Regions from separate parts of the Mesorhizobium sp. M3A.F.Ca.ET.080.04.2.1 genome, predicted to be linked through region 2. Evidence: riboswitches for the same ligand, from Rfam matches in the RefSeq annotation. Region 2 holds a riboswitch; the other holds the start of a gene.
The links. A riboswitch is a leader RNA that binds a small molecule or an ion and turns the genes downstream of it on or off. The one in region 2 is predicted to bind thiamine pyrophosphate.
Positions count from the first base shown of each region.

Region 1: it holds a riboswitch for thiamine pyrophosphate, as region 2 does, so the genes downstream of both, thiC (phosphomethylpyrimidine synthase ThiC) here and thiC (phosphomethylpyrimidine synthase ThiC) in region 2, are expected to answer to the same signal.

Region 1 covers NZ_CP034451.1:2,523,383-2,528,315, reverse strand. The annotation lists gene thiC (phosphomethylpyrimidine synthase ThiC) at 1-1,561, opposite strand, end outside; TPP riboswitch at 1,674-1,785, opposite strand; gene EJ074_RS12130 (NAD-dependent succinate-semialdehyde dehydrogenase) at 2,013-3,422, shown strand; gene EJ074_RS12125 (beta-ketoacyl-ACP synthase III) at 3,436-4,419, opposite strand; gene EJ074_RS12120 (adenosylmethionine--8-amino-7-oxononanoate transaminase) at 4,416-4,933, opposite strand, start outside.
Region 2 covers NZ_CP034451.1:164,194-169,126, forward strand. The annotation lists gene EJ074_RS00770 (beta-ketoacyl-ACP synthase III) at 1-113, shown strand, start outside; gene EJ074_RS00775 (NAD-dependent succinate-semialdehyde dehydrogenase) at 161-1,639, opposite strand; TPP riboswitch at 1,861-1,973, shown strand; gene thiC (phosphomethylpyrimidine synthase ThiC) at 2,086-3,906, shown strand; gene thiO (glycine oxidase ThiO) at 3,903-4,886, shown strand; gene thiS (sulfur carrier protein ThiS) at 4,870-4,933, shown strand, end outside.

The DNA of each region.
Region 1 (4,933 bases), 2.4 Mb from region 2:
GGAACTCGAAACGCGCCCGCGACAGCGCGTCGTCCCTGATCTTGGCGGCCGGATGGCCCTTGGCCAGATCCGCGGCATGGGCGGCGATCTTGTAGGTGATGACGCCTGTCTTGACGTCGTCGCGGTCCGGCAGGCCGAGATGCTCCTTCGGCGTGACGTAGCAGAGCATCGCCGTTCCGAACCAGCCGATCATCGCAGCGCCGATGCCCGATGTGATGTGATCATAGCCGGGCGCGATGTCGGTGGTGAGCGGTCCAAGCGTGTAGAACGGCGCCTCGCCGCAGACCGCGAGCTGCTTGTCCATGTTCTCCTTGATCTTGTGCATGGGCACGTGGCCGGGGCCCTCGATCATCACTTGGCAGTCCTTGGCCCAGGCGATCTTGGTGAGTTCTCCCAGCGTTTCCAGTTCGGCGAATTGGGCCGCGTCGTTGGCGTCGGCGATCGAGCCGGGGCGAAGACCGTCGCCGAGCGAGAACGCCACGTCATAGGCCCTGGCGATGTCGCAGATCTCCTCGAAATGCTCGTAGAGAAAACTCTCCTGGTGGTGATGCAGGCACCACTTGGCCATGATCGAGCCGCCGCGCGATACGATGCCGGTGACGCGGTCGACGGTCAGCGGGATATAGGGCAGGCGCACGCCGGCATGGATCGTGAAATAGTCCACGCCCTGCTCGGCCTGCTCGATGAGGGTGTCGCGGAACACCTCCCAGGTCAGTTCCTCGGCGACCCCGCCGACTTTCTCCAGCGCCTGATAGATCGGCACCGTGCCGATCGGCACCGGCGAGTTGCGCACGATCCAGTCGCGGATGTTGTGGATGTTGCGCCCGGTCGAGAGGTCCATCACCGTGTCGGCGCCCCAGCGGATCGCCCACACCATCTTCTCGACCTCCTCGGCCATCGACGAGGTGACGGCGGAGTTGCCGATATTGGCGTTGATCTTGACCAGGAAATTGCGGCCGATGATCATCGGCTCGCTTTCGGGATGGTTGATGTTGGACGGGATGATGGCGCGTCCGCGCGCCACCTCGTCGCGCACGAATTCCGGCGTGACGAAATCCGGGATCGCGGCGCCGAAGCTCTCGCCGTCGCGGCGAAGTTTCGAACGCAACTGCTCCCGGCCGAGGTTCTCGCGGATGGCGACGAACTCCATCTCAGGCGTAATCATGCCGGCGCGCGCATAGGCGAGCTGGGTGACGGCGCGGCCGCCGGCCGCGCGCAACGGCCTGTTGTGCACCGGGAACTCCGGCGTCAGCCGATCGGCCGAGACGAAGCCGTTGTCCTCGGGCTTGATCGTGCGGCCCTCGTAGCGCTCGACGTCGCCGCGTGCCTCGACCCATGTCTCGCGCAACCGCGGCAAGCCGCGCTCGATATCGGTTTTCACCGAGGCATCGGTATAGGCACCGGACGAGTCGTAGACCGTGACCGGCGGCTCGCCGGCGCTTGGGTGGACCGAGATTTCGCGCATCGGCACCCGCAGTTCCGGATGAAGCTGGCCCGGTTTGTGGACCTTCTTGGAAGCGGGCAGTTCGCCGACGGTGACGGTCGGAGTGTGGGCATTCATGAGTGAGCCTCCTTGCTCGAGTGCAACGGAGACCCAGTTCACGCGATGAGGAGGAAGTGACGCTTCGCTTAGGATGCGGGCATTGCCCGAATGCCGAAGCCGGATTGCCGACCCGCGAAGCCTCGCACCGTCCCTACGCCAGTATGAACTGGATCAGGTTCAACGGGTCACTGCGCGCGATAGCAGTATCTCAGCCCCTTGCCGGGACTCCCCTGGTGAGGTGCGCAGGTTGGACGATGCGACGCTGCCCTGTCAACTCAAGTGCGTCCTGTTTCGACAATCGGCTGCCGGCCAGGTTCGACAAAAATGGTGACGCTGGGATAAATGCCGGGTGTCGCGCTGCGGCTATGTTGCGTCCAGCGATATCCTAAGGAGCTTTTCCGTGTCGGGCATAAAGAGTTCGCTGCTTCGCCATCTCAAACAACCGGGCCTGTTCGCGACACTGGATCGCATGGCATCCGGGGGAGAGCAGGGGGATCGGAGCGCGTTCAAGGTCTTCAACCCCTCGACCGGCGAATTGCTTGCCGAGCTTCCCGATATGGGCGTCGAGCAAACGAAGGCCGCGATCGACAGGGCCTATGTCGCGCAAGCCAGATGGGCAGCTCTCACCGCCCGGGACCGCAGCGACACATTGTGGCGCTGGCACCAACTGATTCTTGATCACACCGATGATCTCGCTGCGATCCTGACCGCCGAGATGGGTAAGCCGCTGCCCGAGGCAGTATCGGAAGTCTCGCACGCCGCCGCCTACTTGCAGTGGTATGCGGAAGAAGCCAATCGCATCTACGGCGAGACGATTTCTGCTCCTTCGACGGATCGGCGCATGCTGGTGATCAAGCAGCCGATCGGCGTCGTCGGCACCATTACGCCCTGGAATTTTCCTGCTTCGATGGTGGCCCGCAAGATTTCACCGGCGCTGGCAGCCGGTTGCGCGATCGTGCTGAAACCGGCTGAGCAGACCCCGCTCGTCGCCGGCGCGATGTTCGCGCTGGCGGCGGAGGCGGGTTTCCCCGACGGCGTCGTGAATTTGATCTATGCCTCGGAAGGTGCAGCGGTCGGGCGCGAACTCTGCACCAATCCAAAAGTGCGCAAGATCAGCTTCACGGGCTCGACTGAAGTCGGGCGGCTGCTGATGCGCCAGTGCTCGGATCAGGTTAAGAAAGTCAGCCTCGAACTGGGCGGGAACGCGCCGTTCATCGTCTTTGATGATGCCGATGTCGATGCTGCCGTCGATGGCGCGATCCAGGCAAAGTTTCGCAATGCCGGGCAGACCTGCGTTTCCGCCAATCGGCTCTATGTGCAATCGGGCGTGCACGACGAATTCGCCGAGAAATTTGCCGCACGGGTTCGCTCGCTCTCGGTTGGCGACGGCTTCAGACCGGGTGTCGCCATCGGACCGTTGATCGACACCCATGCGCTCCTCAAGATCGAGGCTCATATTGCCGACGCGATCGGGAAGGGCGGAGCGATCTGCTGCGGCGGAAGCCGGGCGGGTCACGGCGGCACTTTTTTCGAGCCGACGGTTCTGACGGGCATCACCAGTGAAATGCTGCTCGCCCAGGAAGAGACCTTCGGGCCGCTCGCGCCGATCATCCGTTTCGAGGACCCCGATCAGGTGGTGCGCGAGGCCAATGATACGATATACGGCCTCGCCGCCTATTTCTATGCCTCCAATCTCAAACGCGTCTGGCATGTGGCCGAGGCGCTCGAATACGGCATGATCGGCATCAACACCGGCCGGATGTCATCGGAAGCCGCTCCCTTTGGCGGCATGAAGCAATCGGGGATCGGTCGCGAAGGCTCGCGACACGGCTTGGAGGAGTACCTCGAGATGAAGTATCTCTGTATGGGTGGACTCTAGCTCCAGTCCAAAGCTAAGCGCCAACCACCAGTGCCCCGCCGATAAGCCCCGCGCCGGCCGCCGTCAGCAGCAGCTTCTCGCCCGGCCGAAGAGGGTTGGCGCTGTGGGCGACCGACAGCGACAGGGGGATCGTTGCGGCCGACGAGTTGCCATAGTCGGCGATGGTCTTGACCATGCGCTCGTCCGCGATACCGAGCGACTTGCCGACGGCGTTGAAGATGCGGGCATTCGCCTGGTGCGGCACGAAGCGGGCGACGTCCGGCACCGAGACACCCGCCGCCGCCAGCGCCTCGAGCGAGCAAGTTCTCATCATCTCCACCGCCTTGGCGAAGACGTCGCGGCCGTTGGCGATGGTCATGCGGGTTTCGACGACGCCGATCTCGTCGGCGAACGGCCTGTTGCTGCCGCCGGCCGGGATGTGGATCAGGCCGTAAGCGGACCCATCCGAGGCAAAGGAAGAACCGAGTATGCCGTGGCTGGGATCGCCTGACGGGGCGAGCACCACCGCACCGGCGGCGTCGGCGAACAGCACGGCGCTGGCGCGCTCGTCCGGATTGATCCGACGGCTCAAGATGTTGGCGGCGATCACGATGGCCGGCTTGTTGTGCAGGCGCACGAAGCCGTCGGCGAAGGTCATGGCGTAGATGAACCCCGCGCAGGCGCCGGCGAGGTCGCCCCCGCCGGCCCTTTCAAGGCCGAGCCTGTGCGCCACCAGTGGCGCGCTGGGCGGTAAGAGATGATCCGGTGTCGAAGTCGCCAGCAGCAGCAGGCCCATCTCCTTGCGCTCGATGCCGGCCACCTCAAGCGCCATGTCGCCAGCCTTGGCTGCAAGCCCGGACAACGTGTCGCCGGGCTCCGCCCAGAAACGCGTGCGGATGCCGGTGCGCCCCTCGATCCAGCCTGCCTCCAGCCCGAGGCTTGCCTCGATCTCGGCATTGCCGACTTTTCGAGCCGGCACGTGATGGCCAAACCCGATGATGCGCGCCGTGCGATTCATCGCTGGTCGCCCGCAAGCCCGGCGGCCTCGTCTATTGCCGCGTAAAGCCGGTCGAGTTCGTCCGACGTCACGCAATAGGGCGGCAGCACGTAGATGACGTTGCCGAGCGGCCGCACCAGCAAGCCGCGCTCCAGGAAGAAGGCGCGCAGTTTTGGTCCCACCTCGGCCAGATAGCCTGTCTTGCCGACACGGAGATCAAGGGCAGCGATGGTGCCGCTGGTGCGTACATTCTCGAAACGCGAATCCTGGCTGAACCGCGCGACCTTCTCCGCTTGCATCCGTGAGAGTGCGCCCACGCGCTCCGCCACAGGCTCGTCCTTCCAGATGCCGACATTGGCGAGCGCTGCCGCGCAGGCGATCGGGTTGGCCGTATAGGAGCTCGAATGGAAGAAGGTCTTGGCACGGTCGCCGGAGTAATGCGCGCGGAAGATCGCATCGGTGGCAAGCGTTACCGCGAGCGGTAGCGAGCCGGCGGTCAGGCCCTTGGAGGTGCACAATATGTCGGGCGAAATCC
Region 2 (4,933 bases):
CCCTGTCGCTGTCGATTGCTCACAGCACCAACCCTCTTCGGCCGGGTGAGAAACTGCTGCTGGCCTCGGCCGGCGCAGGGCTTATCGGCGGAGCGCTGGTGGTTGGCGTTTAGCCTTTGGCCGATGCCCAATGGCTAAGTGTGGTCCACGGCGTCTTGACCTAGATTCCGCCCATGCAGAGATACTTCATCTCGAGATACTCCTCCAAGCCATGTCGGGAGCCTTCGCGACCAATCCCTGATTGCTTCATGCCACCGAAGGGAGCGGCTTCCGATGACATCCGGCCGGTGTTGATGCCGATCATGCCGTATTCGAGTGCCTCGGCCACATGCCAGACGCGCTTCAGATTGGAGGCATAGAAATAGGCGGCGAGACCGTAGATCGTATCATTGGCCTCGCGCACCACCTCATCGGGATTCTCAAAACGGATGATCGGCGCGAGCGGCCCGAAAGTCTCTTCCTGCGCGAGCAGCATTTCACTGGTGATGCCCGTCAGCACGGTCGGCTCGAAAAAGGTACCGCCGTGAGCTGCCGGGCTTCCGCCGCAGCGGATCGCTCCGCCCTTCCCGATCGCGTCGGCAATATGAGCCTCGATCTTGAGGAGCGCGTGGGTGTCGATCAACGGTCCGATGGCGACACCCGGTTTGAAGCCGTCGCCAACCGAGAGCGAGCGAACCCGTGCGGCAAATTTCTCGGCGAATTCGTCATGCACGCCGGATTGCACATAGAGCCGGTTGGCGGACACGCAGGTCTGCCCGGCATTTCGAAACTTTGCCTGGATCGCACCATCGACGGCAGCATCGACATCGGCGTCGTCGAAGACGATGAACGGCGCGTTCCCGCCGAGTTCGAGGCTGACTTTCTTGACCTGATCCGAGCACTGGCGCATGAGCAGCCGCCCGACTTCGGTCGAACCGGTGAAACTGATCTTGCGCACTTTCGGATTGGCGCAGAGCTCACGCCCGACCGCGGCACCTTCCGAGGCATAGATCAAATTTACGACACCCTCGGGGAAGCCTGCCTCCGCCGCCAGCGCGAACATCGCGCCGGCGACGAGCGGGGTTTGCTCGGCCGGTTTCAGGATGATCGCGCATCCGGCCGCGAGTGCCGGTGAAATCTTGCGGGCCACCATCGAAGCGGGAAAGTTCCAGGGCGTAATGGTGCCAACGACGCCAATCGGCTGCTTGATGACCAGCATGCGCCGATCTGTCGAAGGCGCGGAAATCGTCTCGCCGTAGATCCGATTGGCTTCTTCCGCGTACCATTGCAGGTAAGCGGCGGCATGTGAGACTTCCGATATTGCTTCAGGCAGCGGCTTGCCCATTTCGGCGGTCAGGATTGCAGCCAGGTCATCGGTGTGATCGAGGATCAGCTGGTGCCAGCGCCACAATGTGTCGCTACGATCCCGGGCCGTCAAAGCTGCCCATTTGGCTTGCGCGACATAGGCCCTGTCGATTGCAGCCTTCGTTTGCTCCGCGCCCATATCGGGGAGTTCGGCGAGCAATTCGCTAGTCGAGGGATTGAAGACCTGGAAGACGCTTCCATCCCACCGATCGCCTTGGCGTGCCAAGCGATCCAGCGCGGCAAACCGCTCCGGTTGTTTGAGATGGCGAAGCAGAGAACTGTTTATGCCCGGCACAGAAGAGCTCCTCAGGATAAGGCGACATCTCGTCTTAGAAACATCGCGGAAAGCAGCGTAGCTGCAGCGTGACACTCGGCATTTGTCCAGCGCATCGTTTTTTGCCCAATCTGGGCAACAATGCCTTCGGATTTCAATCCAACCTTGATGCAGGCAGCCGATTGTCGAACAGGACCGCCGTCACAAGAGTTGACAGAGCGACTTCGCATCGTCCAACCTAGACGCCTCACCAGGGGAGTCCCGGCAAGGGGCTGAGATACTGCTAATAGCGCGCAGTGACCCGTTGAACCTGATCCAGTTCATACTGGCGTAGGGACGGTGCGAGGTTTCGCGGGTCGGAAATCCGGCTTCGGTATTCGGGCAGTGCCCGCATCCTGCGCGAAGCGTCACTTCCTCCTCATCGCGTGGACTGGGTCTCCGTTGCACTCGAGCAAGGAGGCTCACTCATGAATGCCCACACCCCGACCGTCACCGTCGGCGAATTGCCCGCTTCGAAGAAGGTCCACAAGCCTGGCCAGCTTCACCCCGATCTGCGGGTGCCGATGCGCGAGATCTCGGTCCACCCGAGCGCCGGCGAGCCGCCGGTCACGGTCTATGACTCGTCCGGTCCCTACACTGATGCGGCGGTCAAAACCGATATCGAGCGCGGCTTGCCGCGGTTGCGCGAGACATGGGTCGAGGCACGCGGCGACGTCGAGCGCTACGAGGGCCGCACGATCAAGCCCGAGGACAACGGCTTCGTCTCGGCCGATCGGCTGACGCCGGAGTTCCCGGTGCACAACAGGCCGTTCCGCGCCGTCGGCGGCCGCGCCGTCACCCAGCTCGCCTATGCGCGCGCCGGCATGATTACGCCTGAGATGGAGTTCGTCGCCATCCGCGAGAACCTCGGCCGGGAGCAGTTGCGTTCGAAACTTCGCCGCGACGGCGAGAGCTTCGGCGCCGCGATCCCGGATTTCGTCACGCCGGAATTCGTGCGCGACGAGGTGGCGCGCGGACGCGCCATCATCCCGTCCAACATCAACCATCCCGAAAGCGAGCCGATGATCATCGGCCGCAATTTCCTGGTCAAGATCAACGCCAATATCGGCAACTCCGCCGTCACCTCGTCGATGGCCGAGGAGGTCGAGAAGATGGTGTGGGCGATCCGCTGGGGCGCCGATACGGTGATGGACCTCTCGACCGGGCGCAACATCCACAACATCCGCGACTGGATCGTGCGCAACTCGCCGGTGCCGATCGGCACGGTGCCGATCTATCAGGCGCTGGAGAAAGTCGGCGGGGTCGCCGAGGAACTGACCTGGGAGGTGTTCCGCGACACCCTCATCGAGCAGGCCGAGCAGGGCGTGGACTATTTCACGATCCATGCCGGCGTGCGCCTGCCCTATATCCCGCTGACCGTCGACCGCGTCACCGGCATCGTATCGCGCGGCGGCTCGATCATGGCCAAGTGGTGCCTGCATCACCACCAGGAGAGTTTTCTCTACGAGCATTTCGAGGAGATCTGCGACATCGCCAGGGCCTATGACGTGGCGTTCTCGCTCGGCGACGGTCTTCGCCCCGGCTCGATCGCCGACGCCAACGACGCGGCCCAATTCGCCGAACTGGAAACGCTGGGAGAACTCACCAAGATCGCCTGGGCCAAGGACTGCCAAGTGATGATCGAGGGCCCCGGCCACGTGCCCATGCACAAGATCAAGGAGAACATGGACAAGCAGCTCGCGGTCTGCGGCGAGGCGCCGTTCTACACGCTTGGACCGCTCACCACCGACATCGCGCCCGGCTATGATCACATCACATCGGGCATCGGCGCTGCGATGATCGGCTGGTTCGGAACGGCGATGCTCTGCTACGTCACGCCGAAGGAGCATCTCGGCCTGCCGGACCGCGACGACGTCAAGACAGGCGTCATCACCTACAAGATCGCCGCCCATGCCGCGGATCTGGCCAAGGGCCATCCGGCCGCCAAGATCAGGGACGACGCGCTGTCGCGGGCGCGTTTCGAGTTCCGGTGGGAGGACCAGTTCAACCTGTCGCTCGATCCCGAGACGGCGCGCGCCTTCCATGACGAAACCCTGCCCAAGGAGGCGCACAAGGTGGCGCATTTCTGCTCGATGTGCGGCCCCAAATTCTGCTCGATGCGGATTTCGCACGACATCCGCGCGGAAGCGCAGAAGGAAGGGCTTGCGGCCATGGCGGCGAAGTACCGGGACGGCGGCGATCTCTACATACCGCTCGACAACGCATCGGAGAGCACCGGCCGGCCATGAAGGTGCTCATTCGCGGCGCAGGCGTTGCCGGGTTGACGCTCGCGCACGAGCTGGCAACGCGCGGCGCCGAGGTGACCGTCACCGAGAAGCGCATGGAGATCGCCGGCAACGCCTCCTGGCAGGCCGGCGGCATGCTCGCGCCTTGGTGCGAGCGCGAGAGCGCCGAAGAGGCGGTGCTGACGCTCGGGCGCCGCGCCGCCGACTGGTGGAACGCGGCCTTGCCCGGCCATGTCTCGCGCCGCGGCACGCTGGTGCTGGCTCCTGCCCGCGACGCTCGTGAGTTGGACCGGTTCGGGCGCCGCACGTCCGGTTTCAGGCAGCTCGGCGCCGGTGAGATCGCGGCTCTCGAACCGGCCCTCCAAGGCCGGTTCGGACGTGGGTTGTACTTCGCTCAGGAAGCGCATCTCGACCCGCGCAAGGCGATGCTTTCCCTCAGCGACAAGCTGCGCGGGATGGGCGTGCGCCTGGAGTTCGGCCGCGGCCTGGCGCCTGCATCTTCGGAAATCGAGGTAGACTGCGCCGGCATCGCCGACAGGCGACCGGAGCTGCGTGGCGTGCGCGGCGAGATGCTGATGCTGCGAACGGACGAGGTCTCGCTGGCCCGCCCGGTGCGGCTGCTGCATCCGCGCATCCCCGTCTATGTCGTGCCGCGCGAGCAGAACCTGTTCATGGTCGGCGCGACGATGATCGAGTGCGATGCCGATGGCCCGGTCACTGTGCGCTCGACCATGGAGCTGCTCAGCGCCGCCTATGCGCTGCATCCCGCCTTCGGCGAGGCCGAACTGGTCGAGACAGGCGTCGGCGTGCGTCCTGCATTCGCCGACAACCTGCCGCGCGTCGAGCGCGACGGGGGGCACATTCGCATCAACGGCCTCTACCGCCACGGCTTCCTGCTCGCGCCGGCCATGGCGCGACAGGCAGCCGACCTCATCCTGGGAAATCCGGCAGCAAAGGAGTTTGCCCTTGAAGCTCATCGTTAACGGCCAAACCCATGAAGTCGCGGCCGAAACGCTTGCCGCGCTGCTCA